4 regions of the Laedolimicola intestinihominis genome follow, and region 1 is predicted to be linked to each of the others. Evidence: predicted binding sites of a transcription regulator. Region 1 holds the regulator's gene; each other region holds the start of a gene.
What was found. The regulator Rex, encoded in region 1, represses fermentation and respiration genes when NADH is low (regulators of the CRP and FNR family bind a similar motif). The targets are predictions, from matches to a motif close to ATTGTTAANTANTTAACAAT.
Positions count from the first base shown of each region.

Region 2: WMO29_RS03945 (carbonic anhydrase) is a predicted target of Rex. The motif match lies at 6,016-6,035, and genes of this name have one in related genera.
Region 3: rsxC (electron transport complex subunit RsxC) is a predicted target of Rex. The motif match lies at 2,800-2,819, and genes of this name have one in related genera.
Region 4: WMO29_RS05660 (glycerol dehydrogenase) is a predicted target of Rex. The motif match lies at 3,248-3,267, and genes of this name have one in related genera.

Region 1 covers NZ_JBBMFE010000013.1:81,693-89,550, forward strand. Annotated here, with positions in the region: gene alr (alanine racemase) at 49-1,215, opposite strand; gene WMO29_RS13040 (redox-sensing transcriptional repressor Rex) at 1,310-1,957, opposite strand; gene abc-f (ribosomal protection-like ABC-F family protein) at 2,144-4,057, shown strand; gene WMO29_RS13050 (hypothetical protein) at 4,051-5,046, opposite strand; gene WMO29_RS13055 (MBOAT family O-acyltransferase) at 5,058-6,503, opposite strand; gene WMO29_RS13060 (NADP-dependent isocitrate dehydrogenase) at 6,493-7,710, opposite strand; gene WMO29_RS13065 (S8 family peptidase) at 7,786-7,858, opposite strand, start outside.
Region 2 covers NZ_JBBMFE010000002.1:320,341-328,198, forward strand. Annotated here, with positions in the region: gene nikB (nickel ABC transporter permease) at 1-150, opposite strand, end outside; cobalamin riboswitch at 264-482, opposite strand; gene WMO29_RS03915 (threonine/serine exporter family protein) at 663-1,412, shown strand; gene WMO29_RS03920 (threonine/serine exporter family protein) at 1,423-1,866, shown strand; gene WMO29_RS03925 (class I SAM-dependent methyltransferase) at 1,850-2,728, shown strand; gene WMO29_RS03930 (prolyl-tRNA synthetase associated domain-containing protein) at 2,875-3,429, shown strand; gene WMO29_RS03935 (DnaJ domain-containing protein) at 3,588-4,355, opposite strand; gene WMO29_RS03940 (DUF5685 family protein) at 4,348-5,172, opposite strand; gene WMO29_RS03945 (carbonic anhydrase) at 5,323-5,889, opposite strand; gene WMO29_RS03950 (PadR family transcriptional regulator) at 6,142-6,465, shown strand; gene WMO29_RS03955 (DUF1700 domain-containing protein) at 6,462-7,154, shown strand; gene WMO29_RS03960 (hypothetical protein) at 7,151-7,858, shown strand, end outside.
Region 3 covers NZ_JBBMFE010000021.1:31,955-39,812, reverse strand. Annotated here, with positions in the region: gene WMO29_RS15965 (RnfABCDGE type electron transport complex subunit G) at 1-386, opposite strand, end outside; partial or broken gene WMO29_RS15960 (RnfABCDGE type electron transport complex subunit D) at 390-1,310, opposite strand; gene rsxC (electron transport complex subunit RsxC) at 1,307-2,671, opposite strand; gene WMO29_RS15950 (ABC transporter ATP-binding protein) at 3,024-4,892, opposite strand; gene WMO29_RS15945 (ABC transporter ATP-binding protein) at 4,892-6,619, opposite strand; gene WMO29_RS15940 (M20 metallopeptidase family protein) at 6,652-7,773, opposite strand.
Region 4 covers NZ_JBBMFE010000003.1:290,860-298,717, reverse strand. Annotated here, with positions in the region: gene msrB (peptide-methionine (R)-S-oxide reductase MsrB) at 1-732, shown strand, start outside; gene WMO29_RS05680 (DUF6061 family protein) at 812-958, opposite strand; gene WMO29_RS05675 (Gfo/Idh/MocA family protein) at 1,014-1,976, opposite strand; gene WMO29_RS05670 (DUF3990 domain-containing protein) at 2,328-2,786, shown strand; gene WMO29_RS05665 (hypothetical protein) at 2,779-3,222, shown strand; gene WMO29_RS05660 (glycerol dehydrogenase) at 3,391-4,491, shown strand; gene purF (amidophosphoribosyltransferase) at 4,751-6,202, shown strand; gene purB (adenylosuccinate lyase) at 6,284-7,717, shown strand; gene WMO29_RS05645 (ribosome maturation factor RimP) at 7,847-7,858, shown strand, end outside.

The DNA of each region.
Region 1 (7,858 bases):
TTTCCTCTCAAGTATTTCCAAAATTTTCGTGTCTATACGCCGGCTTTTTCAGGCGTAGAAATCGTGAATCTCAGACACCTGCCCGTGCCGCAGATAAATCCGCGGAACGCGCTGGGACAAATCACAGACAAATTCGTAGTTAAACCGCCCGGACAGCTCCGCCAGTTCATCCACGGACAGAACCGCTTCTCCGTTTTTGCCAAACATGGTCACTTCCATGCCCGGAACTGCTTCCGGAATCTCCGTCACATCTACCATCATCTGATCCATACAGACTCTGCCGCAGATAGGCGCCCGCTTACCAGCGATCAGTACCACGCCCTTATTGGACAGGCTTCTCGGATACCCGTCCGCATAGCCCACAGGGACGGTAGCAATCCGGCGCGCAGAATCAGCCGTATAAATGCCGCCATAGCTTACTTCCGTTCCGGGCGCGATGGTCTTTACATGTACAATATGACTTTTCATCTCCATCGCCGGTCTCAGGGGAACCAGCTCCTTCTTCACCTCGTCGGAAGGATACAGACCGTATACCGTAATACCAGCCCGTACCATATCCAGATTTACCTCCGGCAAATCAATGATGCCGGCGCTGTTGGAGCAGTGATGAATCTGAAATTTCACGCCGGCTGCCTCACAGGCTTCCCGGAACGCGCAGTACCGGGCAAGCTGCTTCTCGGTAGCCGCTTTATCCAGCTCGTCAGATTTGGCAAAATGGGTAAACAGCCCCTCCATCCTGATGCCCGGAAGCTTACTGATAGCGCAGACATCCTGCACGCTCTCTTTGGTATCCGCAAATCCAATCCGGCTCATACCGGTATCTACTTTAATATGAACACTCACTTCTTTTTGCTGTCGAACTGCTTCCGCAGACAGTTCCTTCGCCATATCCAGGCGAAATACTGTGGGGCGGATATCCAGGCGCACCAGCTCCTCATAATCCTCCGGAAATACGTACCCCAGAATCAGGATTGGCTTTTGAATGCCATTTCTTCGAAGCTCTGCAGCTTCTTCAATGGTCGCTGCCGCAAAGCCCCACAGATAATCCTTCTTTTCTATCATTCTAGCAATGGGCGCTGCTCCATGTCCATACCCGTTGGCCTTCACTACAGCCGCAATTCTTGTTTTTTCTTTCAGGTTTGCCTTCATAGCCTCAAAATTATCTTCTATGGCATCTAAATCCACATAAGCCGCCACGCGCTTATATCCTTTCACGTCTGACACTCCTCACTATCCTTAATATACTATGCGTTTACATGCAAAAGGGAGCCAAAAGCTCCCTTTTATCATACTTCACTCCGATACTCCGTCAGGAACGGGGATGCTCTTTCTCATACCGTGTAATATTGTAAGAAAGCTGCATCAGGCTCTCTGACAAATGAACATTCTCTACCAGGACGTCCGACGGAACATCCAGATCGATATGGGCGAAATTCCAGATAGCCTTGATTCCATACTGAACCAGAAGCTTCGTCATCTCCTCTGCCTTGGACTTTGGCAGTGTCAATGCCGCAATCTGAATATCTTCATCCTTGATGAAGCTCTCCAGATCCTCCAGCATGTGAATCTGGATGCCCCGGACGCTTAAGCCCTTTAAAATAGGATTTACATCAAAAATGCCTTTTATGTAGAAACCGCGTTTTTCAAAATCCACATAATTGGCCAGAGCCTGTCCCAGATTACCACCGCCGATGATGATCATGTTATGTTTCTTGTCAAGGCCCAGAATCTTGCCGATTTCCTCATACAGATATTTGACATTGTATCCGTACCCCTGCTGCCCAAAACCGCCAAAGTTGTTCAGATCCTGCCGGATCTGTGACGCCGTGACACTCATCCGTTTACTCAGCTCGCCGGAGGAAATACGTTCTACTCCATTTTCCATCAGTTCTCCGAGATAGCGATAATAGCGCGGCAGCCGCTTGATAACTGCTTTTGAGATCTCTCTCTCTTCCATAATATTCTGCACATCCCTCAATAAATCTTTCAAAACTGTTTTTATTATAATCGAAAAGCAAATTTTTTGTCAATCTTTTTACTGGATTCTTCTGAAAGAATCGTAGATTTTATCTTGTTCAATCCTGTATTTTTCGCTATAATAGACTTCATGTGACATTCAACAACGAAAAACAGAGGTGTTTTTATGATATTAGCATGTCAAAATATAAACAAAGCCTTCGGAACCGACGTGATTCTGAAAAACGCGTCCTTCCACATGGAGGATCGGGAAAAAGCCGCCGTGGTCGGTATCAACGGCGCAGGCAAATCCACCCTCTTAAAAATCATCATCGGGGAAATGGAAGCAGACTCCGGCGAGGTGGTTCTGGCAAAAGGCAAAACCATCGGCTATCTGGCACAGCATCAGGATCTGAACAGTGATCATACCATTTACCAGGAGCTGCTGACGGTCAAGCAGGACGTTATCGATCTGGAGACCCGTATCCGGGAGATCGAAGCGCAGATGAAGGAGCTGTCCGGCACTGCGCTGGATATGGCGCTGGAGCAGTATACCCGCATGAACCATGAATTTGAACTTAAAAACGGCTACGCCTATAAGAGCGAGGTGGTCGGCGTCCTGAAGGGACTGGGGTTTGAAGAGGAAGAGTTCGAGAAGCATGTCAACAAGCTGTCCGGCGGTCAGAAGACCCGCGTATCTTTAGGCAAGCTTCTGCTCTCCCATCCGGATCTCATTATGCTGGACGAGCCCACCAACCACCTGGACATGAATTCCATCGCCTGGCTGGAAACCTTTCTTTTGAACTACGACGGCGCGGTTCTGGTGGTTGCCCATGACCGGTATTTTCTGAACCGGATCGCCACGAAGATTATCGAGATTGACGCCGGCGAGGTGACCACCTTCCAGGGCAATTACTCCGACTATGCCGCGAAGAAATCACAGCTTCGGGAAGCCCGCATGCATGCCTGGCTGAATCAGCAGCGGGAAATCAAACATCAGGAAGAGGTCATCCAAAAACTGAAATCCTTTAACCGGGAAAAATCCATCAAACGGGCTGAAAGCCGCGAAAAAATGCTGGACAAGATGGATATACTGGAGAAACCCACGGAAGTCCGCTCTGAGATGCATATCACCCTGGAGCCAAAGGTAGTCAGCGGAAATGACGTGCTGACCGTAGAGGGTCTTTCCAAATCCTTTGGCAGCCAGACCCTCTTCACGGATCTGAATTTCGACGTTAAGCGCGGCGAACGGGTAGCTCTTATCGGCAACAATGGAACCGGAAAAACTACAATATTAAAGATTCTGAATGGATTACTGGAAGCTGACAGCGGTTCCTTTACCTTGGGCTCCAAGGTTCATATCGGTTATTACGATCAGGAGCATCACGTGCTGCACCCGGAAAAGACACTGTTTGAAGAGATTTCCGACGCTTACCCGGATCTGGACAATACAACGATTCGAAGCACCCTGGCCGCTTTTCTTTTCACCGGCGACGATGTGTTCAAACGAATCTCGGAGCTCTCCGGCGGCGAACGGGGACGTGTCTCTCTGGCGAAGCTGATGCTCTCCGAGGCCAATTTTCTGATTCTTGACGAGCCCACCAACCATCTGGACATCGTCTCCAAGGAGATTCTGGAGCAGGCCCTGAACCGCTACACCGGCACCGTGCTTTATGTCTCCCATGACCGTTATTTTATCAATACAACCGCCACACGGATCCTCGATCTGACCGGCGGACAGTTAGTCAATTATATCGGCAATTACGATTATTATCTAGAAAAGCATGATATTCTGACGCCGAAGACGCAGAACCCGGAGCTTCCGGAGGCCAAAGCGGCAGAACCGGAATCTGCAGGAAAACTGGACTGGAAACAGCAGAAAGAGGAACAGGCACGTCAGAGGAAACGGGAAAATGATTTCAAAAAGACGGAAGCGGAAATCTTCGACCTGGAGACCCGGGACGGCGAAATCGATCAGCTTCTGACTCAGGAATCCGTCTACACGAATGTGGCGGAATGCATGAAACTTCACAAAGAAAAGGAGGCCATTGCGGCCCGTCTTGAAATTCTATACGAACAATGGGAAGCGCTGGCTCAATGATTGGCCAGCGCTTCATTAAATTCGGCTAAATTGTCTTCTGTCACATACATGCCGAAGCCCTGATCTTCCAGGCTCTCATCCGTCACCCCGTTAAAGATGCGGTCGATAATCATATCTCCCACCACTTCTGTATAATGACTGGATTCATAAAAATAGTTCTTATCCATGGTCACGGCATTTTCCCCGCTGAAGTTATAAAAGCTCCCCGCTGCTCCGGCCAGCCATCCCAGGTACTGATCGTAACCGAAATGCTTGGACTCCTGATAGGTCCGGTAATAAAGCGGATTGGTAAACACAATCAGGTTAATCCCATACTCTTCGCACAATTCCCGAATCCGCCGGATGTCCAGAAGCGAATCAGCCATATAATCGGTATAATAATCGTCCCAGTAGGGCACATCGTCCTTGAAGGTTCCGCCAAGAGACGGATCCCGGAGCGTACTTCCGCTCCGATAATAGCGTTCCACATAATCCGGATCGGTCACTTCATGATTTCGAATCACATCCAAGGACAGCAGAACGCCCTTAATGCTAAGGTATTTTCCATAAAATCCCAGTCTATCTGTCCTCGGATAGGGGATCCGGTAAAACTGATTCTGATGCAGGGACGGATCCACGAAGGCGGAAATATTATCCACGCCGATCATGACATTTTTCGGAATGATTCCATTGGCAATCATCTCCTGCAGGTTCTCCAGATGCTCCGCCGGCAGTCCTTCTGAATAGGACATATTGTACCATTTTCCATCTGGAATTTTTTCTGTGTCCACAAAGCCAGTCCGGGAGGAACCGAACAGGAATGAATCAAACTTGTCCGGATTATGCAGGATGTACTGCATTTTAATGTAATTGCTGTTGGGCTCTACCCCATTATCCCGGATTTTCTGCCAATGAAAAACATTGTAAGGATCCACCGCCATGGGAATGGCCAGCTCCAGAATCAGGATAAAAATCACAAACGGCGCAATTTTACGTAAAAATCGTCTCATAGATGTCCTCATTAAAACTGAAAGTATACAAAACTGTACTCGCCCAGCTGACGACTGTAAAGCACGACAAAAATCAGGGCGAAATAAAATGTATAGCGCACCGGCTTACCAAAACGGCCAAACCACTGACATACATCTTCCCTAAGCGCAATATAATCGTGCGCCATAAGCAGCACCACCCAGAACAGCACCAGCTTCAGTTCGTTGCTCTGAATCAGCCCGGCTTTTTTGAAGGCCACGTAACATTCCTTCACATAACTCAAAGGATGGGTAATGCCGTCAAAGAGATGGGTCAGAATATAAATTGCGTCTGACATGGTATTTGCCCGGAAAAACAGCCAGGCCAGGGTCACAAAGGCAAAAGTCAGAAGTACTCGGAACCTGTTTTTTCCCTCTTTTCCGGGTGGGAAATACTGATTCCAGATCCGTTCGAATATCTGCGCCGCGCCGTGAAGTCCGCCCCAGATCACAAAAGTCCAGCTGGCCCCGTGCCAGAGACCGCTTACCAGAAAGGTCACAAGCAGATTCCGGTACGTCTTCCATTTTCCGGCACGGCTGCCGCCCAGCGGAATATATACATAATCCCGGAACCAGGTGGACAGAGAAATATGCCATCTGGCCCAAAACTCTTTCACAGAAGCCGCGAAATAAGGGCTCTTGAAATTATTGACCAGATCAATGTCAAAAAGACAGGCCACCCCCCGGGCAATATCCGAATAACCGGAAAAATCACAGTAAACCTGGAAGGCATAAAAAAGTGTCGCCACGCCAAGAGCCAGACCTGTAAAACTTGTCACCTGATTGTATACAATATCCACGCTGGAGGAAAGCACATCCGCAATGGCAATTTTCTTAAAATAGCCCCATGCAATCAGCTTGGCACCCCGGATAGCCTTGTCATACTCAAAATGATGTTCTTCCTCTATCTGCGGCATCAGATGCTCCGCCCGTTCAATGGGACCGGCCAGCAGAAGCGGAAAAAAGGACACAAAGGCCGCGTATTTTCCAAAATGGCGGCAGGCCTTCGTCTTTCCCTTATAGACGTCGATCACATATCCAAGCGTCTGGAAAGTATAGAACGAGATACCTACCGGAAGCACCAGCTTCAGCGTCACCGGGCTCATGGAAATCGATGCACGCGCCAGAAGCGCTGTCACAGAACTGCTCAGGAAATTAAAGTATTTGAAAAAGAACAAAAGACCGAGGCAGACCAGCAGGGCCAGACCCATACATAGCTTCTTTTTCTTCTGTTCTTCTGTTTTCTCAATCACGAGTGCCGTTCCGTAAGAGACTGCCGTAGTCAGCAGAATCAGCAAAATGTATTTCGCGTTGGCGCTCATATAAAAGTAGTAACTGGATACCAGCAGGACGCCCCACCTGTGTTTCGGGGGCGTCAGCCAGTAAATCACAAATACAATAGGCAAAAATATATAAAATGCATTGGAATTAAACAGCATTTAAAAGTTCCTCTAAGGTCTTTCGGATCTCTTTGATAAAATCACCGCTGGAAAGCACCGTCGGATTCGGAAGGGTCGTAATTAGCGCCAAATCTTTGGTCATTTTTCCGTTTTCAATGGTTGCAATGGAAGCCTGCTCCAGTTTATCCGCAAACTCTGTCAGGGCCGGGTTCTGATCCAGCTCTCCGCGCTTTCTTAAGGCGCCGGACCATGCGAAGATGGTCGCCATGGAATTGGTAGAGGTCTCCTCGCCCTTCAAATGCTTGTAATAATGGCGCTGTACGGTTCCGTGTGCCGCCTCATATTCGTAATATCCATGCGGAGATACCAGCACAGAGGTCATCATAGCCAATGAGCCAAAGGCAGTGGCAATCAAATCACTCATGACGTCGCCGTCATAATTCTTGCAGGCCCAGATATAACCACCCTCGGACTTGATCACACGGGCTACCGCGTCATCGATCAGCGTATAAAAATAGGTAATGCCCAGTTTCTCAAACTGTTCTTTATATTCCTTCTCATAAATCTCCTGGAAGGTATCTTTGAAGAAATGATCATATTTCTTGGAAATCGTATCCTTGGTGGCAAACCACAAATCCTGCCTCTGGGAAACCGCGTAGGAAAAGCAGCTTCTGGCAAAGCTTTCGATGGAGCTCTCCAGATTGTGCATGCCCTGTACCACGCCGCCCTCTTTGAAGTCATGGATAGTCTCGCGCAGCTCGGTTCCATCCTCACCGGTAAATACAAGCTCACATTTTCCGGGACCCGGAATCCGCATTTCCGCAGCCTTGTATACATCACCATAAGCATGACGTGCAACGGTAATTGGCTTCTTCCAGTTTTTTACATATGGTTCGATGCCCTTTACGATAATCGGAACCCGGAATACTGTTCCGTCAAGAATCGCCCGGATGGTACCATTGGGACTCTTCCACATCTGTTTTAAATCGTACTCCTCCATGCGAGCCGCATTAGGGGTAATGGTCGCACATTTCACCGCCACACCGTACTTTTTGGTAGCTTCTGCAGCGTCCACAGTCACCTGATCGTCCGTCGCGTTCCGGTGTTCCAGTCCCAGGTCATAATATTCGGTCTTTAAATCAACAAATGGAAGAAGAAGCTCATCCTTAATCATCTTCCAGAGAATCCGTGTCATCTCATCTCCGTCCATCTCTACCAGCGGAGTTGTCATCTTAATTTTTTCCATCGTAGGTCCTCCTAGGGTTTGCGTTTTTCCGCGCTTTGTTCTTTATTATAGACGATTCCCCCTGGGACTGCAAGTTCAAAATCGTCCCAGCGCCGCAAATGCCTGATAGAGATTCAAGGAACCGTAGCCCCAGGAGCGGTTGGGATAA
Region 2 (7,858 bases), on a different contig from region 1:
TTCCGGACTCGGAGTAATTCCCAGGGAATCATACATAGCTGTGGCCGGATCGCCCGGCGCAAGGTAGGTTAATAAAAAGGTCAGAAAGGAAATGCCTATCAGCACTACGCACATCTGGATAAGTCTGGATACGAGCCTGTTCTTTTTCACTGTTTTCCTCCGTTTCAATAAGAAAAGCGACTTCATTACACAAAAAAGCCATGGATGCTTTTGCATCCATGACCGATTTTACATGGGAAATAAGCCTTCGCAAATAGATCGTCCGCTAAGGTTGCTGCATAGCAGTTCTCCTGACTCACATATTCAGGGAAGAAGCCCAGCGAACTCTCCACGCCTTCTCAGGTTTACCCCAATGGCGGACTTTCATCTAAGGATCATTCTTTATGTATACAGTGGCGGTACCGTCCATGATTTCCACATGATTCTCTATTCTTTATCAGCCGCCGTACGCGACTGACAACACTATGCCCGTTTATTTTACTTGATTTCTCTATATCTGTCAAGATTTTTCCATTTTTATCTTCCGGTAATTCAGCCTGTCCCTTCGGAAACAGGAATTATTTCTCTTTCTATCCATACTTTCCTTGACCCGCTTCTCTTACATAGGTATAATGGGCATAGATTATTCTCAATACAAAATCAGGTATAAGGAAATCAGACAAATGGATTACAAACTTTTGCTCGACACCGCCGTCATGGCGGGGGAGCTGATGCTGGCCAACGGGGCTGAGACCTACCGGGTGGAGGATACCATGCAGCGGATGCTGGAGCTGTCGGGGCTGAAGACCGCCGAAGCTTTCGTGATGGTGACCGGCTTTCTGGTCACTCTGGACGACCCGTCCATCCAGTCCATGACGGTGACCCGCCGGATTCACAGCCGTGGCACGAACCTGAGTATCATCGACGAAATTAACAGTATTTCCAGAGGACTCTGCAGCGGGGAGCTGGAACTGAAGGAAGCCTTCCGGCAGATAAAAAAGCTGAAAAAGGAACCGCACCCTCCCCAGGCCTTTCTGCTGGCCAACGCGGGCGTGGCCGCGGCCTTTGCACTGACCTACGGCGGAACCTGGCAGGAGGCCTTTGTGGCGGGCGTGGCCGGATTTTTCATGGCCATCTGCCTGTATCTGTGCAACCGCATGAAGCTGCCCGCCTTCTTCGGAATCCTGCTGAGCGCCGTGGTAATCTCACTGTTCGCAGGCGGACTTCTGAAGTTTCTTCCTATTATAGGGAACCTGGATTCCATCATCATCGCGGCCATCATGCCCCTGGTTCCCGGCGTAGCCATCACCAACGCGGTCTTTGACACCCTGCACGGGGATTATATCTCCGGCTCCGCCCGGATGATGGAGGCCTTTGTGGTCGCCGCCTCTGTAGCTATGGGTATTGTCATCGGACTTCGTTTCATTCAGTAAGGAGGCTTTTATGCTGATACAGGTTATCGGCGCGTTTTTTTCCGTTGTGGCCTTTTCTTTTCTGCTGCACGTACCGCGCAAATATATCATCTGGGCCGGTTTCACCGGCGCGGTGGGCTGGTGGATCTATCTGTTTCTCATCGGAATCAATCTGTCTGTGGCCATGTCCACCTTTCTGTCCGGCTGTCTCGTCTCCCTCTGCGGCCAGATTTTCGCAAGGGTCCTGAAGGCTCCGGTCACGATTTTCGTCATCCCGGGCATCTTACCGCTGGTGCCGGGCGCGGGCATGTTCCGCATCGCCCACTCTGTCATCCGTTCCGACGGAATGACTTCCTATTATATTATTCAGACACTGATTGTGGCGGGAATGATCGCCCTGTCCATCATGGTGGTGGACAGTATTTTCCGCTTATTTTTAAAGACCAAAGGAGATTGTCATGTGGATCGCAGATAACTGGACCGATTATGAGATACTGGATACTTCGAAAGGAGAAAAGCTGGAACGCTGGGGCGACTATCTGCTGGTGCGTCCGGATCCCCAGGTTATCTGGGATACGGAGCGAAAGCTGCCTGGCTGGAAGCGCATGAACGGCCATTACCACCGCAGCAAAAAGGGCGGCGGCGAGTGGGAATTCTTCGACCTGCCGGAGCAATGGACCATCCAGTATCCCCTCTGCCAGGGCAAGAATACCTTAACATTCAATCTGAAGCCCTTCAGCTTCAAGCATACAGGCCTCTTCCCCGAGCAGGCTGCCAACTGGGACTGGTTCGGTGAAAAAATCCGCAATGCCGGACGTCCCGTAAAGGTACTGAATCTCTTCGCCTACACCGGCGGAGCCACACTGGCCGCCGCTGCCTCCGGAGCTTCTGTCACCCATGTGGACGCTTCCAAGGGCATGGTAGGCTGGGCAAAGGAAAACGCCCGTTCTTCCGGACTGGGCGAGGCTCCTATCCGCTGGATTGTAGATGACTGTGTAAAATTCGTGGAGCGGGAAATCCGCCGCGGCAACCATTACGACGGCATTATCATGGATCCCCCCTCCTACGGCAGAGGACCAAAAGGAGAAATCTGGAAAATTGAAGAGGCGATCCATCCGCTGATTCGCCTGTGCGCGCAGCTTTTAAGCGATGAGCCGCTGTTTTTCCTGGTGAATTCCTATACCACCGGGTTGGCTCCGGCAGTACTGACCTATATGATTGCCACAGAGCTGAAGAAGTTTCACGGTACTGTCGATTCCCAGGAGGTGGGGCTGCCCGTAACCGCATCCGGGCTGGTGCTGCCCTGCGGCGCAAGCGGACGCTGGGAAACTAAATAGCTTTTTACAAAGTCAATGGCGGCTGGAGGTTCCGGCCGCTGTGTTTCTGTCTAAATGCTAAGGTTTCTTTTACATTCCAGATTATGTTTCATGGGATGCCCATTCGAAGCCTCTGTAATATTTAAAAGTTCAAAGGAGGAATCATTATGAGTAGCATTTATATTGACCCGCAGGTTTACACCGGCCGTCCCGTCAGCCCGGAGGGCCGTCTGGAAAAGGAAATGGCTGTCTATGACCTGCTGGATGAACTTCGGATTCCCTACACCCGTGTGGATCATGAAGTAGCCATGACCATCGAGGAATGTCAGGGCGTGGATCAGCTTCTCGGTATTGAGATCTGTAAAAATCTGGTGCTCTGCAACGCCCAAAAAACGAAATTCTACCTGCTGCTGATGCCCGGGGATAAGCAGTTCAAGACCAAAGACCTGTCCAAACAGATCGGTTCTTCCCGCCTCTCCTTTGCCCCGGCGGAGTATATGGAGAAACTGCTGAATGTGACGCCGGGATCCGCCACGGTTATGGCCTTGATGAATGACCCGCACAATCAGGTACAGCTCATCATCGATGAGGACGTGGCCGCCCATGAGGAATTTGGCTGCCATCCCTGCATCAATACGTCCAGTCTGCGGATGAAGACGGAGGATATGCTGGAGAAGTTTCTGCCGGCGGTGCATCATGAAGCTATTTTTGTGAAGCTGTAATAAAGCCTCTGGCGTTCCAAGTTTAAAATTTCACCTGCCACGCCGATTCTTTGATTCTATTTATATTTGATTTCAGTTTTCTAAGCATTAAAAAAAGAGAGGCGTTCTTCTATTATTATATATGGAAAGAACGAATCTCTTTTATTTTCACACTCTGCTTAGCATCTGCAGAACATACAGAACAGCTGCGCCAGACAGAAGCTTCTGCACAGCTTATCCATGCCTTCCGCCTGCCGCTGATAGGACTGACTGTTCTGGCTGTATACATTTTCCGCATAACGGAAGCTCTGGAGTGTCCGCTGATAAAGCGGGTTATTCGGCTCTAACTGCAATGCTTTCTGAATCTGTGCCACCGCCAGCATCTGATTATTCAGACCATAGTTGGCCAGGGAGCTTAAATAGTACCATCGGGCGTTCCGCTCAGCGCCGGGCATACCGTTCAGCACCGAATCCGCGAACTGGTATTTTCCCATATTGATGAAGTCTATGGCCTGACGCATGGTTTCGCTGTCGGTGCAGACCTGCCGGGGGCGCTCCGGTCCCATGCGCATCCCCCAGAAACCGAAGAAATCCTCGAAGCTTCCAAAACCGCCGTAAGGGCCGCTGCCATAAGTGCCATTTCCACTATTTCCATACGGACCGCTGCCAAAGGGACCATTTCCAAAAGGATTCTGCCCGTAACTGCCTGCTCCGCCATAACTGCTCTGCCCATAGCCGCCATAGCTCTGCTGCTGTCTCCGGTATTTCTCCGGGTTATTCAGCATATCGTAGGCCTCGTTAAGCTCGTTCATTTTCTCCGCTGCCTGCGGATCGTCCGGATGAAGATCAGGATGGTATAATTTTGCCTTCTGACGATAGGCTTTTTTTATCTCTTCCCTGGTGGCGTCCCGGGACACCCCAAGTACTCTGTATGGATCGTCAACCATCCGTTTTCTCCTTTCCACGTATTTTCGCGTAATACTGCTGCCAGATGCCACCGTAGAGGATATCACGGAGCAGGTGTTCGTCCTGCACCAGCGGCAGCTTTTCAAAGACCTCCATGGCATTACCCAACGGAAGCCCCAACACCGGTTCCATCTCTTCCGGTTTTTTCTTCATCTCAAAAAGAGGGTTATAGTTACCCGTTTTCATGTCCTTTTTATAATCCATAGTCGCATCCATCAGATAGATGAAGCGACCCAGCTCGTAGCCGAAGACCCTGAGACTGTTGCTCCAGAAATCCTCCTCGTACACAAAGAGCTCCGAGAGCATCTTGCCGGAACAGTTGATGGCCTGATCTGCATTGGCGCCCGGCGCCTGCTCGATGAAATCCAGCTCCTGGAGACTGTCTGTGATGGCCTTGCACTGACGGGGGTAAGCCTTTTCCACTTCGTCATAGGCCTTTTTCAGCTTATCACCATACCAGCGTTTTCCGGCCTTTTTTTCATCCTTCCAGTCATCCAGTGCCTTATAATAAGCCAGGGCCACGGTCATATCCGCCGCGTATTCCGTAAAACGGTTCTCCACGCCGCTGCGGGGCCGCAACGGATGGATGCCGCAGCGGAAATCCGTCGTCTTCTCTTTCGGCTCATACAAAGAAGAAAGGAACAGAATCACAAAAGTCATATCGTAGCTTAAGCTCATCCGCTCCAGTTCCCCATATCTCATTTTCAAATTTCTGCAGAGTCCACAGTAGACGCTCTGGTAGCGCTCCTGCTCTTCCTTTGAAAGCTTCGAACGATTACATTCTATATATCCGAACATTCGCTCACTCCTTTATGCTTCACGGCTTCGCGAATTCATTTTCCTCACAATGCTGCTTAGTATTTAATCTTACCATGCATCCTGTCAATGTCAATGGCTTTCACAGTTCTTTTAGACTCTTTCTTCTTTTTTAATTTTTTACAGATTTCTCTAAAGGAATTCTACCCGGCCATCCTCGATGTGGTAAACCGCGCCGACCACCTGCATTCCTTTCTCTTCCATTTTCGCGATATCCAGGCTGTGCTCAATGAGCGCCATACTGCGCCGGACATTCAGACAGCAGGCTTTGAAATCATCCTTCTCGTCGCCGATGGCCAGCTTAATCTCGTCGGTAATGAACTTGATATAGCCTTCCGGATCGTGATGAATCGCCGCGTCCACCGCGCCGCAACAGGTGTGGCCCAGCACGACGATAAGAGGACTTCCCAGATGGCTGGCTGCATATTCAATGCTGCCCAGCTGATGGTCGTCGATGACATTTCCGGCTACCCGAATCACAAACAGGTCGCCGATGCCTGCCGAGAAGATGCTTTCGGGAATCACCCGCGAATCGGAACAGGTGACAACGATCGCGTAGGGATGCTGGCCGTGCTCTTTGGTATACAAGCGTAGCGCTTTGGAGATATTGCCCTTTCCGGTCTCGGAGTCCAGGTACTTTTTATTGCCGTCCTTCAGTTTCTTCATGGCCTTATCAGCCGTCATGATAAATGGTTTCATACACTCCGCCCTTTCCTCTGTTTGCGCATGTTTTCAGCGCATCCAGGTATCCCCGTAGGGGGTTTCCTCTGTTTTCTCTATTATAAAGTGTAGGTTTACAGCCTGTCAAATAAAGCCTTTTCTCCAATTATTAAGTTTTTATGAATCCTATTGACAAGATAATATTATATAACGTATAGTATAGGCATCCGATAATACTATATGATGTATAATATTATATCTTATTACAGCATAAAATAAGGAGTGGATCACATGGTTTTTAACACAGGAGCCGCTCTCCTGGACGCAATTGTGCTGGCGGTTGTATCCCATGAAGCCCAGGGCACCTACGGGTACAAGATTACCCAGGACGTCCGGCAGGCCATCGACATTTCCGAATCAACACTGTATCCGGTCCTCCGACGGCTTCAGAAGGATGGCTGTCTGGAGACCTACGATATGGAATTCGGTGGACGGAACCGCCGCTATTACCGGATTACAGAGGCCGGAACGGCGCAGTTGAATCTGTACAGGAACGAGTGGACAATTTATTCCATCAGGATTTCCAATTTGTTTGCGGGGAGTGAGAAGACATGACAAGAACGGAATTTATGAAGCAGCTTCAGGATTTGCTCTCAGATATTTCTAAAAATGAGCGGGAGGAAGCCCTTCAGTATTATAATGATTATTTTGACGACGCGGGACCTGAGGAGGAAGCCCGGATTCTGACAGAGCTTGGAAGCCCGGAGCAGGTGGCCCGGAAAATCAAAGCCGGACTGTCCGACGACGCTTCGGAGTTTTCCGAGCAGGGCTACCGGGATACGCGTTTTGACGGAAATGGGGCTGCACCTGCCGCCTCCTCTTTCATAGATTCCGAGAGCGCCGGGAAAACCGCTCCGAAAAAGGAACGGAATCTGTGGAAGCTGCTGGCCATTGTGCTTTTGTGCATTGTGCTTGGTCCCTTTGTGATTCCGGTTGGCTTTGGCCTTCTGGCAGTTCTTTTCTGCGTCCTCCTGGCAGCGCTTCTGACTGTGGCAGCTGTTCTGGTTTCCGGAATTGTCATTTTCGTTGCCGGAATCTTTGTCATCGGCGTGGGGCTCATTCAGCTCTTTACAGCACCGGTCCTGGGAATCGCTACCGCAGGCGCCGGCTGCCTGCTGACAGCTCTTGGCATTCTGCTGTCGCTGGCACTGTTATGGATTGCCCTTAAAGTAGTGCCGGTACTGGTACAGGGGCTTGTCAATCTGGTTAGGCTTCCTTTTCGAAAGGCAGGTGTGATTCGATGAAGCGTTTTACAAAAATTTCTCTTATTGCAGCCGCGGTACTGACAGTACTGGGAATTGTCGGCGTCGGCGTTGGTTTCCTGTTTGGAGCAAAGCCAAGTCAGCTTGCACAGAATCTCCATGTTCCCGCCTCTTCTTTTGCCGGGATCCGGGAACATGACAGAAACGGCTCCGGCGGCGATTCTGCTGAGCGCACTTATGATTCCACTATCCGCAAGCTGGAATTGGATGTAACGAATGCATCCGTTTCCATTGGCACCTCGGAATACAATCTTATTTCCATAAAAACGCGGAACGCCGGAAAATATTTCAAAGAATCTGTTCGAGATAGCGATACATTAATTCTGGAGGATGACCGTCCGAACGGAAATACTGCCCTGGAACTTCAGATTCTGCTTCCGGATCGGATGTTTGACGATATGGATTTGGATCTCGGCGCTGCCGAACTGACTGCCGGAAAGCTGCAGGCCCGGGAGTTTTCCCTGGATATGGGAGCCGGATCAGGAAGCATTGATACGCTGCTGGCATCAGAGGATGCGTCTATTGATGTGGGTGTAGGGGAATTGACCATCGGATATTTTGATGGTTCTGAGCTGGAACTGGAGTGCGGCACCGGTTCGCTTGCCATCATGGTTGCCGGTGAAGAACCGGATTATAATTATGAACTGGAGTGCGGCATTGGTTCCATTGATATCGGTGGTTCCAGC
Region 3 (7,858 bases), on a different contig from region 1:
ATACCGGTTACGGTTCCGTCTGAAGCGATGCCTACAGACATCGTAATATTGCCGTCCATACCGTCGCCGCTGGCAGCGCTGATGACATAGCCTGCCACATTGCCGGAAGCGTCTTTTCCTACGATTACTTCATTGATATAAGCCTTACCGAAATCAGTTCCGTATACTTCACCGTTCAGAGCATCCACCTTAGCAGTAATTGCATCGTCATAAGCGAACTCTACTGCGTCCGGGCAGACCTCCTGATAAGAAGCTGCCTTTTCCGCCAGCTTTTGCTCGGCGATCCTGCCCTCGGTCAGCTTGTATACACCGCTTAAAGCCACGCCCGCAATCAGGGTAATGACGCAGAGCGCAATGGCTGCGGCCGGAATCTTCTTTCCGCCCACTTTCTTCTTCCGGTAACCGAATGGCGTCGGAATGGAAATCTCGTCAATGAGCGGAACAAACATATTGCAGATGATGATGGCATAGCTTACAGAATCCGCGGAACTTCCGAATACACGGAATAACGCCGCCAGAATACCGAGCACCACGCCGTAGAGCAGCTGTCCGCCGGACCCCAGAGGGCAGGTAACCGGGTCGGTCGCCATGAAGAAGGCTCCCATCACAATACCGCCGCCAGCCAGCTGCATAAGCAGGTACTGCACATCAAAGCCTTGACCGCCGAACAGAGCAATAAATGCGGTAAAGGATACCAGCACAGACACCGGAATCTCCCAGGTAATGCCGCCTACGATCAGCAGATAAATTCCGCCAAGCAGGAGTCCTGCTGTGGAACAGCCGATAACGCCGTTATTAGCTCCCAGGAAGGTCTGTACCAGGTTCACCGCATTGCCTGACGCCAGATCTGCCAGCGGTGTTGCGCTGCTGACACCGTCTACCGTATAGGTGGACATAACGCCTGCAAAGGAAATCAGCAGAAAGCAGCGTCCGGACAGGGCCGGGTTCATAAAATTATGGCCCAGACCGCCGAAGCAGCATTTGGTAAACAGAATCGCAAATACGCTTCCGAGAACCGGTATGTAAAGGGGAACGCCGTTCGGAAGGCAGAGCGCCAGGAGAAGTCCTGTGACAATGGCACTGCAGTCCGTGATCGTATTCTCTCTTCCGGTTGCCTTATCAAATAAAAACTCCGTCAGAACCGCCGCAGCAATAGACGTAAGAATCGTCACAAGCGCGGAAATTCCAAAATGGTATACGCCCATGACCGTCGCCGGAAGAAGGGCCAGAATCACGTCGCACATGACATGTCTGGTCGTAAGCTTACTCCGCACATGGGGGCTGGAGGATACATTCATCAGTTTACTCATTTCTTTGCACCTCCCTGCTGCGCCTGCGCGGCTCTCTTCTTCGCCATAATCTCAGCCTTGGTTTGCTTGAAGGTCTGCATCAGGGGCCGCTTGGCCGGACAGACATAGGTACAGGAACCGCAGGCGATACACTCCAGGCCATACAGCTTCTTCTCATAGCGGACAAAGCGTCTTCTCTTGGCCGCATCCATCATCTCCTGGGGAGACAGGCCCAAGGGACAGACTCTCATACAGCGGCCACAGCGCAGACACGCTGTTTCCTGCTGGTCTGCCAGCGCCACCGGATCCTCCCCCAGCACGGTCAGCGCGTTATTGTTCTTGCAAATCGGCACATTCAAATCAGCCAGCGCCATACCCATCATCGGACCGCCGCTTAAAAGCTTCTGCGCTTCCTTTCCATCCCGGATGCCGCCTGCAGCCTCCAGAACCTCCGCCATATTTGTTCCGATTTTCACAATCAGGTTACAGGGCTCCTTGACCGCATCGCCGGATACGGTAAAGCCACGCTCCATCAATGGTGTAGACTTGCATACAGCCTGATAAATGGCGTACATGGTCGCCACATTGTCTACCACGCAGCCCGCGTCCGCCGGGAGCATGCCAAGCTTCAGATCAATACCTGCGATGACCTGGATAATAGAACGTTCGCCGCCCTGGGGGTACTTGCATTTCGCCGCGTGAACCTTTAGCTTCTCATCGCCTGCGCAGGCCTTTTCCATGGCTGCGATGGCTTCCGGTTTATTATCCTCTATCAGGAAGACACCCTCTGCCGCCGGGAACAGCTTCAGAAGAATCCGCATACCTTCTGCCAGCTCCATGCTCCTTGTGCGCATGAGCTGATCATCGCAGGTAATATAAGGCTCACACTCCGCGCCATTCGCAATGACATAACGAATCTCATCCGCGTTCTTCGGGGCGAGCTTCACATGAACCGGGAATCCGGCTCCTCCCATTCCCACGATACCTGCTTTCTGTACACTTCCGAGAATTTCTTCTTTGCCAAGTGTCTTGTAATCGCGCTCAGCGCCGATGCCTTCTGCCAATGTGTACTGTCCGTCATTCTCGATCACTACGGACATTACCTTCGCACCGGATGCTGTTCTTCTGTTCTCAACAGCCTTTACCGTTCCGGAGCAGGAGCTGACGATGTTCGCCGATACGAAGCCGTCCGCTTCGCCGAGCAGCTGGCCTGCCAGCACCATGTCGCCCTTCTTTACCACAGGCTTCGCCGGTTTTCCGATATGCTGACTCATGGGAAATACCAGTTCGCCCTGGGGAAGATAGGTACGGTAAGACGCGTCCTTGGCGTAGCGCTTTCCGTCGTCCGGATGCACGCCGCCCTTAAATGTCTTCTTGAACATATGCTTTTTCCTTCCTTCATGCTTTTGTAGCATTTGTCTCGTATTTACTTTATCACACTTGGATTTGATATACAACTTTAGATAAAAAATAGACAATCTTAGAACAATTTCGAGATTTTTTTGACAATATTGTTAAATTTGTATCGAAAACACCATATTTATGTTCACTTTATTCTAGCGCAGAATAGAACCATATTCCAGTTTTTTTTTCAGTACAATTCTGTTTTTTACCGGAATTTCAGAACGAAAAAGATTATTTCTATATCCACATCGTAAAAAAACAGGATATCCTTCCTCTGCATCATCCAGATTTTGGAAATCCTGTTTGTATACAATTTATCTTTCTCCCAATTTATTCCAGTTCGAACTGTCCGGTATACAGCTGGTAATACCTTCCTTTGTCCGCAAGCAGCGCTTCGTGATCGCCCCGCTCGATGATTTCACCCTTCTCCAGCACCATGATAGCCTTGGAATTACGGACCGTGGAAAGCCGGTGGGCGATAACAAAGACCGTCCGGCCATCCATAATAGCGTCCATGCCCTTCTCGATGAGCCGCTCCGTTCTGGTATCGATGGAACTGGTGGCCTCGTCGAGGATCAGCACCGGCGGCTTCGCTATGGCCGCACGGGCAATGGCGATGAGCTGCCGCTGCCCCTGGGACAGATTGCTGCCGTCGCTGTAAAGCATGGTGTCATAGCCGTCCGGAAGACGCCGGATAAAGGAATCCGCATTGGCAATTCGGGCTGCCTCCCGCACCTCCTCGTCGGTGGCGTCGAGCTTTCCGTAACGGATATTATCGGCAATGGTTCCGGTAAACAGATGCGTCTCCTGGATAACCATAGCCAGGGAATGGCGCAGATCATCTTTTCGAATCCGCCGAATGTCGATGCCGTCATAGGTGATGGTGCCGGATTCCATCTCATAAAACCGGTTAATCAGATTGATAATCGTAGTCTTCCCGGCTCCGGTGCTGCCCACGAACGCAATCTTCTGACCCGGCTTGGCATACAGGGAGATCCCATTTAAAATATGCTTTCCCGGCACATAGCCGAAGACCACATTGTCGAATTTCACATCACCCCGGAGTTTCCGCAGCTCCGTCCTGCCGCCCGGCTCCTCCGCCGGAAGCTTCCACGCGAAATGACCGGTGTGCTCCGCGATTTCTTTGAGCGTTCCATTTTCTTCCAATACATTGCAGAGGGTCACATCGCCCTCGTCCGCCTCAGGCTCGGCCTCCATCAGATCGAAGATCCGCTCTGCCCCGGCAAGAGCCGTCAGAATCTGGTTAATCTGGGCCGTAAACTGGTTCATAGGCAGGGCGCTCTGGCGCACAAACACCAGATAGGATGACAGGCTTCCGATATCCAGAAAGCCGTTCAGAGTAAAGATACCGCCCACACAGGCCGATACCGCGTAATTCAGATAGGAAAGGCTGACCACCGTGGGCACCTGCATACCTGTGTAGGTCAGGGCGTCTGTGGACTCCTTCCGCAGATTTTCATTGAGACCGCAGAAAATATCGAAATTGATTTTCTCATGATTGAAGATTTTCTCCACCTTCTGACCCGCCATCATTTCCTCCGCAAAGCCATTAATTTTGCCAAGCTCTGCCTGCTGCCGCTGATAATATTTCCGGCTCCGCTTACTGTTTGTCCGGATAAAAATGCCCATCATAACCAGAAACACCATAACAATCAGAGACAGCCTTACGCTCAGAACCATCATCATTACAATGGTGCCCACCAGGGTCAGAAAGCTCTGGATCGCCATGGCGAAGCTGTTGTTCATGGCCTCCTGCACCGTGTCCACATCATTGGTGAAGCGGCTCATCAGCTCCCCGTGGGTATGGGCGTCAAAATACTGTAACGGCAGGGTCTGCACATGGGCAAAGAGGTCGCTTCGAATCTCCTGCACCACAGTCTGAGCCGATTTGATCATGAGCTGGTTGTAGGCCAGGGTCGCAAGCGCGCCGCAGAAATACATGACGCCCATGGCTGCCACCGCGCTGACCAGACCCTTCATATCCCCAGGCATGATAAAGCGGTTGATGACCGGCTTTAAGAGATAGGTTCCCATGACGCTGGCCCCGGTGCTGATACACACCAGAACTCCCACCAGCAGAAACATCCATTTATGAAGTCCCATATAATGAAGGAGATGCTTCAGGGTATTTTTCGTATTTTTAGGCCGCTTGTAGCCCACATAACTATACCGTGCCATTAAAGCTCCACTCCTTCCTTCTGAGATTCGTATATCTGTTGATAAATTTCACTGCGGGCCAGCAGCTCCTCGTGAGTGCCGATGGCGCTGACCCGCCCATCGTCCAGAATGATAATCTGATCCGCGTGCCGGACAGAGGAAATCCGCTGTCCGATGATGATTTTCGTCATATCAGGCAGAGCCGCGCCCATGCGCTCCCGAATCTTCGCCTCTGTAGCCGTATCCACAGCGCTGGTGGAATCGTCGAGAATCAGGATTTTCGGTTTCTTCAAAAGCGCACGGGCGATGCAGATCCGCTGCTTCTGGCCGCCGGACACATTGACGCCGCCCTGACCCATCTCGGTCTCATACCCCTCTGGCAGCCGTTCCAACACCTCGTCCACGCAGGCGATGCGGCAGGCTTCCTCGATCTCTTCCATGGAAGCGTCCTCCTTTCCCCAGCGCAGATTGTCCAGGAGGTTTCCGGAAAACAGGGTATTTTTCTGCAGTACCATGGCAATTGCCTCCCTAAGATGTGCCATCGGATACTCCTGTACCGGAACGCCGTCCACCTTCACCACGCCTTCGGTGGCGTCATAAAGTCTCGGGATCAGCTGCACCAGTGTAGACTTGGCCGCGCCGGTCTGTCCGATGACGCCCACGGTCTGGCCCGCTTCTATATGGAAGGAAATGTCCGAAAGCACATATTCCTTCGCCTCTTTTTTATACTTGAACCACACATGTTCAAAGTCCACGCTGCCGCGTTCCACTTCGATGTTCCGGACTTTTTCGTCCGTCAGATCCACCTTTTCGTCGATAACCTCCAGAATTCTGGCGCCGGACGCCATCGAGCGCGTCAGCAACAGAAATACATTGGAAATCATCATCAGGGAATTCAGAATTTGCAGCACATAGCTTAAAAATCCCGTGAGCTCGCCCACCTTCATACTGCCCTTCTGAATCAGATAACCGCCAAAAAGCAGAATCGCCAGAATTGTGCCGTACATGACGAACTGCATGGCCGGCATGTTCAGGGCGGCTAACCGAAAGGCCGTCTCGGATTCCTGACGCAGATTCTGATTGCCTTCCTCAAACTTTTCTACTTCATAGTCGCCCCGGACACAGGCCTTGACGATACGCACCGCCGTCAGGTTTTCCTGGATGATCCGGTTCACGGTGTCGATAGCTGTCTGCATCCGGGAATACAAAGGCCGCACCTTCATGGTAATAGTAAACAGGGCTGCCGCCAGGATGGGTAATGCCACAAAGAACACCAACGCCAGGGTATGGTTGATGGAAAATGCCACGCCGGTGGCCACCACCAGCATCATGGGTCCACGGCAGAAGGGGCGCATGCCCATGGACACTGCGTTCTGAATATTGGTCACGTCGCTGGTGAGACGGGTCACCAGGGAAGACGAACGGAAATGGTCGATATTGGCAAAGGAATAGCCCTGGAGCTTCTCATACTCAGCCTTTCTCAATTCCGCGCCCAGCCCCTGGCCGGTCAGCGCCGCAAACCGGGCGCTTCCCACGCCCAGCACCAGCGCGATCAGTGCGCAGCCCACCATCTGCAGTCCCTTCATATAGATATAAGCCCGGTCGCCGCTCGACACACCCACGTCGATGAGGTCGGCCATGATAAGCGGTACCAGCAGCTCAAATACCCCCTCTGTCATAATGCAGACGACCGCCAGGGCGGCGTATCTTTTATATTGATTCATGTAGGAAAATAAGCGTATCAGCATCGTTCTGTTCCTCCGAATGTTGTCCTTCTATCTTACAGGAGCTTTAAAAAGCTCTCCGCCGTCCGCATAAGCAGCCCGTCCGGGTACTCGTAAGTCTCTGTGTGAAGCCCCGGATGCTCCACGCCTGCTCCGATGCCGAAGAACGCCCCCCGGCAATGATTCAGGTAATGGCCGAAGTCCTCACTCCAGCGCATGGGCTCCTGCAGGATGCGGCCGCCACAGACTTTTAATACTTTTTTGGCGCAGGCGCTGTCATTTTCTGTGGCAGGGAAGACGTCCTGCTCCTCTGTCTCCAGGATAAGGCCGTCCTGTGCCGCCAGTTCTTCCGCACGGGTCAGTACCATTTGACACAATTTTTTCAGATCCGCGCCCCGCTCCGCCCGGAGGGTCAGCCAGACCTCCGCTTTCTCAGCCGCCGCGCCGAAGGCTTTTTCTCCCATCTGTACGCCGATGACGGTGCAAAGAGCCATACCGCTGTAGCCGTGTTCTTTCTTATTTAAAAATGACGGAATCCCGGTCAGAATCTGTCCCACAGCCGGGGCCGGGGAGATTCCCAGCTCCGGATAGGCTGCGTGGGTGGGTTTGCCGATAAAACGTAAGGTCAGGCCCTCGGAGCCGCAGGCAAAGGTTCCTTCCTTTGTATACAATTCGCCGAAGGCAAAACCCGGCAGATTATGCGCGCCATAGATTTCTTCGATCTCTTCCTTATCAAAGAGTTCACAGCAGGGCGCCGCGCCCGCGCCGGTCTCCTCGGCGGGCTGGAACAGAAAGAATACATTTCTTCCCGGTTCCCGCCCCTCTTTTATCTGCTGCTCCAACAGAAGCGCCGCGCCACAGAGGGCAGACGCATGACCGTCATGGCCGCAGAGATGGGCCGCGCCGCCCTCCGGTAAGGCCAATGCGTCATAATCAGCCCGGAACGCGACGCCCTTTTTCGCCGAATCCGCCGTGCTGCTTCGGTAAACCGCGTAAAAGCCTCCGCCACAGTCGTGAAGTTCCAAACCGGTATTTTCTTCCAGAAATTGCTTTAAGGCGGCCTTCGTCTTCCGTTCCTGCCCCGAGATCTCCGGGCAGGTATGGAGCCGATGCCGCAGTTCCTTTATCTGATTCTCGATCCGGCTTTTTGCAGTATTCCATTCTTCTGTCTGTTTCATTGCTTCACTCTTCTCTCTTTTTATCCCCTGTCCATCCCGTTTTGCCATGGACTTTTATTTCTTTTCTTCTGATACAGATTTATTT
Region 4 (7,858 bases), on a different contig from region 1:
TTCTATGTGATCGACCCCACGGTGGAGAACCGGCAGGGCAACGACTGGGGCAGCCAGTATCAGACCGGTGTCTATTACACCAACGAAAGCGCGAAGGAAACGGTGGAGCGCATCGCGGAGATCGAGCGGGGACGCAGTGAAAAGTTCTTCGTGGAGATAGGTCCACTCAAGAACTATTACCCCGCCGAGGAGTACCACCAGAACTACCTCGAAAAGAATCCGAACGGCTACTGCCACATCCCGCGCGCGGAGATGGAGCTGTTTTCCCGGCTGCGCATCGATCCGGGCGACTATCAGAAGCCCGCGGCGGAATCCATCCGGGATAAGCTGACGGCGGAGCAGTACCGTGTTACGCAGGAGAGCGGCACAGAGCGCGCTTTCACAGGCGAGTTCTGGGATAAGTTTGAAAAGGGCATCTATGTGGATGTCGTCACCGGCGAGCCGCTCTTTTCCTCCACGGATAAGTACGAGAGCGGCTGCGGCTGGCCGGCTTTCACAAAGCCCATTGAAGAGCCTGCCGTGGTGGAACTGGAGGACCTGAGCCACGGCATGCGCCGTACAGAGGTCAGAAGCCGTGCCGGAGATTCTCACCTTGGTCATGTGTTCACCGGCGATCCGGAGTCCCCCAATGGCGTGCGCTACTGCATCAACAGTGCGGCCCTACGCTTTGTGCCTTACGCAAAGATGAAAGCAGAGGGTTACGGATATCTTCTGTATCTGTTCGAGGAATGAGTTCGCAAAATACAATGATATAATAAGCAGCGTCCCAATCATTATGAACCGGGACGCTGTCGTTTATGCTCATGTCGGTTTATTCAAACAGGACGTTCAGCTTGCTGTTCAGAATCAGATCGGCATAAGCAAGCGGGTCGTTGTAGATCAGATAATCCAGCTCTGACCGCTGGAAGCGGTTATCGGCAACTTCGTTTTCAACGGCGGTGAAGTCAATGGAAATCAAGTCGTTGCGAACGGTTAGTACGTATAAAATAGCTGGCTACAAAACGGCTACAAAATTACATCACAGGATTCCACATCCGATGCAGGGCATCCAGAGTCTCCATAGCCCGAACAGACATTTCTTCCGTCATAACAGGGCTTTCGCTGAGCCCCTTACGGATACAGGCAAGGGCATGCTCTAGTTCATAGCGGAGCTCAAACTCACAGGGACAGGTAAGCTCTATCGGATCCTGTCCTTTAAAATGAAGAACCGCCCTTCGCGCCTTCCAGTAATCCGGAAGTTCAATATAGCCCTTTTCCCCGTAGAGATAGCCCATGTGAATGGTTTCAGAGGCCGTACTGGTCTTATTGGTAAAGAGAATTCCATTGTCCATGCGCATGACAGCCGCGAACTGATTTTCTACAGGACTGTCCGCGCGGGTGCAAAGCCCGGTCTGCTCCACGGCAAAGGAATCAAAGAGGTATTGCATCAGCTGCAGACTATAGCTGGCATTGCTGAACAGTGGACCGCCGCCCTTGGATGCGTCAAACATCCAGCTGTTATAGCCTGCGTCGAAGGAGCTGGAAAAATCTGCCATAGTAATCCGGCCAAATTCCCCGGCCCGGATGCGCTTTTTCAACTCCTGTATCACCGGGAGAAAGACGCACTTCTGCATCTCCATTACAAAAAGTCCTTTCGCCCGGGCCAGGGAAAAAAGATCCCGGATCTCGTCGGGCTTCAGCGCAAATGGCTTTTCACAGAATACGTGTTTTCCATGCTCCAATGCCAGCCGGGCACAGGAAGCATGCTCACTGTTGATCGTGGCGATATAGACAATATCAACGTCATCGGAGGCGCTCAGCTCCTGGTAGCTGCCAAAAGCCTGCGGAATCCTAAAAAGCGCAGCCTTCTCCTCTGCCCGGGCAAGGTTCCGGGAAGCAAGAGCTGTGATTACACAGTCCTCCAGGGTGCCGGCCGCGCCTACAAAACGCGGAACGATAGAGGCGGTACTTAAAATGCCGATACGAAGCGGATTCATAAGAAGCTCCTTTTCCAAAAAAATTTCCTGTAAATGAAGGATTACTTATAGGATAGGGGGCAGGGGAAGGAAAGTCAAGAAAAGAAACGACGAAAGAGAAGCAAGATCATATTATATGGAAAAATCCATGTAAGATGGTCTTTTTTGTATGCTTAAATATAGAAAATACAGGAGGAAATCACAATGAAACGATTGATTACAGAAGATTATAATGTGCATTGTGAGCTGACATATAAGATAGAACATAATTCTGACACAGGCTCAAAGTAAATAATCTGGTTTTTTCCACGGTTCCATGGTATGATAAGAAATAACACCATGGAACCATTTGGATTATGAGGTACTCAAAATATGGAATTATATCATGCAAGTAAAGAGATTGTTCGATATCCGGAGATAAGGAAAGCAAGGTATACCAAAGATTTTTCGTGGGGATTTTATTGCACGAATAATATACAACAGGCTGTGAGATGGGCGAATCGAGGACCGGGTGAACCAGTCATTAATTACTATAAGTATGAGCCGAATGAAAAACTGAAGATTCGGAAGTTCCCGGAGATCTCAGATGAATGGCTGGACTTTATTGCTGCATGCCGAAGTGGAAAAACGCATGATTACGATATTGTAGAAGGACCGATGGCAAATGATACTGTGTGGAATTATGTAAATGATTATCTTTCGGGACGAATTAACAGAAAGCAGTTCTGGGTTTTGGCAGAGTTTAAATATCCGACGCATCAGATAAGCTTTCATACGTTATCTGCACTTGATTGTCTGACATTTATAACCAGCGAGGTACTCTATGACTGAAAAAGAACGTAACGATTATTTCTATGTCTGTGCTCTAATCGAATATATTGGGCGAGAAACCAGGAATCACCGGGGAGATATTGTCCGGGCCATTGGGATAAAAGGAATAGAAAAACTGCTTCGGGATGCGGAAGTGAACCATTGTCTCAGCTTTGAGCAGGTCAGCGACGAGGTAATTTCCTATTACGGGATAGAGCAGGGAGATTTTGATACCCTATCCGGCTGCAAATACTCGGTTCCCAGTTATCTGGATATCGGGAAACTCTACAGTATTATGGTAGAAGACTGCGCAGAGCCGGGGAAAGAAGCGGAAGAACTGATGAAGATATTTTCTTCCTTTATCAGCGACGCCATATCGAATTTTAATTCGGACCTATATTATCAGAATCCGGATTATCTGGAGTGGTCTTATCGGGAAGGAAAACTGCTGGATTAATTCTGAATGAGATTGATAAAAAAATAACGTTAAAATATTGACAATCAAATGCCGGAGCATTATAATACTCTTTGGAAAGATAACAGATCAACGCTGCAGGCCGTATGGTGATGCTGCTATCTGGTAACTATAAAATGGAAAGCAATCATATGACAGGAGGATTTTATCATGGCAAAGATTTTGACAAGTCCCGGCAAGTATGTACAGGGAGCAGGCGAACTGAAGAAGCTTGGTACCTACGCAAAGACCTATGGAAAGAAGGCTCTGGTGCTGGTGACAGCGTCCGGCCATAAGAGACTGGGAACGACTCTGGAGACTGCGTTCCGGGATTCCGGCTGCGAACCGGTTCTGGATTATTTCAACGGAGAGTGCAGCAAGACAGAGATCAACCGTCTGATGGAGATAATGAAGAAGAACGGCTGCGACCTGGTGATTGGCGTCGGCGGCGGTAAGATTCTGGATACAGCCAAGGCGGTAGCTTATTATGAGAAGGCGCCGGTGCTGATCTGCCCGACCATCGCGTCCACAGACGCTCCCTGCAGCGCGCTGTCCGTTATTTATACAGACGCAGGGGTATTTGAGGAGTATCTGTTCCTTCCGGCGAACCCGAATATGGTCCTGATGGATACGGAAATCATCGCCAAGTCCCCGGTTCGTCTGACCGTGTCCGGTATGGGCGACGCGCTGGCGACGTATTTTGAGGCGCGTGCCTGCAAGACCAGCGGGGCAATGACCTGCGCGGGCGGCAAGGTGACGGGAGCGGCGATGGCTCTGGCTAAGCTGTGCTTTGATACCCTGATGGATGAGGGTGTAAAGGCGAAGCTGGCTCTGGAAGCGGGAGCCTGCACCGAGGCAGTGGAGAAGGTGATCGAGGCCAATACTCTGCTCAGCGGCATCGGCTTCGAGAGCGGCGGTCTGGCCGGAGCTCATGCTATCCACAACGGCTTTACCGTTCTGGAGGAGTGTCATCACATGTACCATGGCGAGAAGGTTGCCTTCGGCACCATTACCCAGCTGGTTCTGGAGAATATTCCGGCGGACGAGCTGGAGGATATCATCAACTGGTGTATCGAGCTGGGCCTGCCTGTGACCCTGAAGGAGCTTGGAATTGAGAATCCCACGAAGGAGAAGCTGATGGCGGTTGCCGAAGCTGCCTGCGCGGAAAATGATACGCTGCACAATATGCCCTTTGAAGTAACGCCGGAGTCCGTTTACGCGGCTATCCTCGCTGCAGACCGGTACGGAAAATATTTCCTCGGCGAAGCATAAAACCAAAAACATTTCGCACCCCGGCGCCCCTGACCGAAAAAGCAGAGACGCCGGGATTTTTTCTGCGCATTTTTATAAGAAAACCACCAAATTATCAATTAGAATAAGTAATAACCGTCCCCCGATCCGCCCTTGCATTTCAAAAAATCATGGTTTATACTTTTGTACGTACTAAATGAGAAAATTCCGACGGCCTTATCTGACCGTCATCCGTACAGAAAAGCATCTTTATAAGAAAAGCACAGGACGGAGGTACCCCATGAACAGAGAACAAATCCATGAACAATACGAAGAGGACGAGAAGCTCCGTGAGGAATGCGGCGTGTTCGGAATCTATGATTTCGACGGCAACGACGTGGCTTCTACGATTTATTACGGCTTATTTGCCCTGCAGCACAGAGGACAGGAGAGCTGCGGCATCGCGGTCAGCGATACGAACGGCCCCAAAGGCGTGGTAAAAAGCCATAAAGGCATGGGCCTGGTAAATGAGGTCTTTGCGCCGGAACAGTTAAGCGCCCTGAAGGGCGATATCGGCGTAGGACATACCCGCTATTCCACGGCGGGCAGCAGTACCAGAGAGAACGCCCAGCCGCTGGTATTAAATTATGTGAAAGGAACCTTAGGGTTAGCCCACAACGGCAACCTGGTCAACGCGCCGGAGCTCCGCCGGGAGCTGGAATACACCGGAGCTATTTTTCAGACCACCATTGATTCCGAGGTCATTGCCTACCATATCGCCAGAGAGCGAATCCACACGGGGAGCGTTGAGGAAGCAGTTTCCCGGGCTATGGATAAGATCAAGGGAGCCTATTCCCTGATTGTCATGTCCCCCAGAAAGCTCATCGGAGCCAGAGACCCCTACGGCTTCCGTCCCTTATGCATCGGCAAGCGTGACAACGCTTACATCCTGGCCAGTGAGACCTGCGCCCTGGATACCATCGGCGCCACCTTTGTGCGGGACGTGGAGCCCGGCGAGATTGTGACCATTACGCCGGGAAAGGGCGTCGAATCTGACCGGAGCCATTGCCTGCCCAAGGATCAGGAGGCCCGCTGTATCTTTGAATATATTTATTTCGCCCGGCCGGATACCCATTTCGACGGCGTCAGCGTCTATCAGGCGCGGATTCGCTCGGGAAGATTCCTGGCCATGGACAGCCCGGTGGAGGCCGACCTGGTGGTGGGCGTACCCGAGTCAGGCAATGCGGCGGCCTTAGGGTATTCCCTGCAGTCCGGGATTCCCTACGGAACCGCTTTTGTAAAGAACGGCTATGTGGGACGGACCTTTATCAAGCCGGGGCAGAGCAGCCGGGAATCCAGCGTCCGGGTAAAGCTGAATGTGCTCCGGGAGGCGGTGAACGGGAAACGGGTTATCATGATCGATGATTCCATTGTCCGGGGTACCACCAGCGACCGGATCGTGAAGATGCTCCGGGAGGCGGGAGCCCGGGAGGTCCATATGCGCGTCAGCTCTCCGCCCTTTCTGCACCCCTGCTACTTCGGTACGGACGTGCCGGCAGAGGATCAGCTGATTGCCCACAACCGGACGGTGGAGGAGGTATGTGAACTCATCGGAGCCGATTCCCTGGCCTATCTGCGGGAGGAGCGTCTGGGTGAGATGGTCGAGGGGCTTGGACACTGTACGGCCTGCTTTACCGGAAAGTATCCCATTGCGCCGCCTACTGAGGATATCCGGGGCAGCTTTGAAAAATAAGAAAAATAAGCCCGGAAAATAAGATTGTGATATGGCGGGAAATATAGTAAAATAAATGGAAAAACAAAGAGGAGAGAAAACATGAGTACAGACAGATACGTAAGCCCCTTATCCGAGCGCTACGCAAGCAAGGAGATGCAGTACATCTTTTCCCCGGATAAGAAATTCCGCACCTGGAGAAAGCTGTGGATCGCCCTGGCTGAAACCGAGAAGGAGCTGGGATTGCCCATCACCCAGGAGCAGATCGACGAACTGAAGGCCCATCAGGACGACATCAACTACGACGTGGCAAAGGCCCGTGAGAAAGAGGTACGCCACGACGTCATGTCCCACGTATACGCATACGGCTGCCAGTGTCCGAAGGCAAAGGGCATCATCCATCTGGGCGCTACGTCCTGCTATGTGGGCGACAATACAGACATCATCGTCATGACCGAGGCCCTGAAGCTGGTTCATAAGAAGCTGGTCAACGTGTTAAATGAGCTGGCAGCTTTTGCTGATAAGTATAAGGATCTGCCGACCCTGGCGTTTACCCATTTCCAGCCGGCCCAGCCCACCACCGTGGGAAAGAGAGCGACCCTGTGGATGCAGGAATTCTGCCTGGACCTGGAGGATCTGGAGCACGTGATTTCCACCATGAAGCTTCTTGGATCCAAGGGAACCACCGGCACCCAGGCCAGCTTCAAGGAGCTGTTTGAGGGCGACGAAGAGAAAATCAATAAAATCGATCCGATGATCGCGGAGAAGATGGGCTTCAGGGAGTGCTACCCGGTATCCGGCCAGACCTACTCCCGTAAGGTGGACACCCGTGTCCTGAACGTGCTGGCAGGCATTGCAGCCAGCGCCCACAAGATGTCCAACGACATCCGCCTTCTGCAGCATCTGAAGGAAGTGGAAGAGCCCTTCGAGAAATCCCAGATCGGTTCCTCCGCCATGGCATACAAACGCAACCCCATGCGCAGCGAGCGAATCGCTTCCCTGTCCCGCTACGTGATCGTGGACGCCCTGAACCCGGCCATCACCAGCGCCACCCAGTGGTTTGAGCGTACCCTGGACGACTCCGCCAATAAGCGTCTGTCCATTCCGGAAGGCTTCCTGGCCATCGACGGCATCCTGGATCTGTGCCTGAACGTGGTAGACGGCCTGGTGGTATACCCGAAGGTGATCCGCAAGCACATGATGGCAGAGCTTCCCTTCATGGCCACCGAGAACATCATGATGGACGCGGTCAAGGCAGGCGGCGATCGCCAGGAGCTGCATGAGCGTATCCGTGAGCTTTCCATGGAAGCAGGAAAGAATGTGAAGGTAAACGGCGAAGAGAATAACCTGCTGGAGCTGATTGCCGCAGACCCGGCCTTCGGCCTTTCCCTGGAGGATCTGAAGAAGACTATGGAGCCCTCCCGCTATGTGGGACGCGCCCCGGAGCAGGTAGACGCGTTCCTGGGACAGGTGGTAAAGCCGATTCTGGAGAAATACAGCGATATTCTCGGAGAAAAAGCAGAAATTAACGTATAAACCCCTTGCATTTATGGAAAAAGTGTGCTACATTGTAATAGAATAAATAGCGCGGCCGACAAAGAGTGAACGAAAGTTCACTCTTTGTTTTTGAAATAAAAAACACGACCGCCCAGGGAAAGGAAGACTATGACAAAGAGA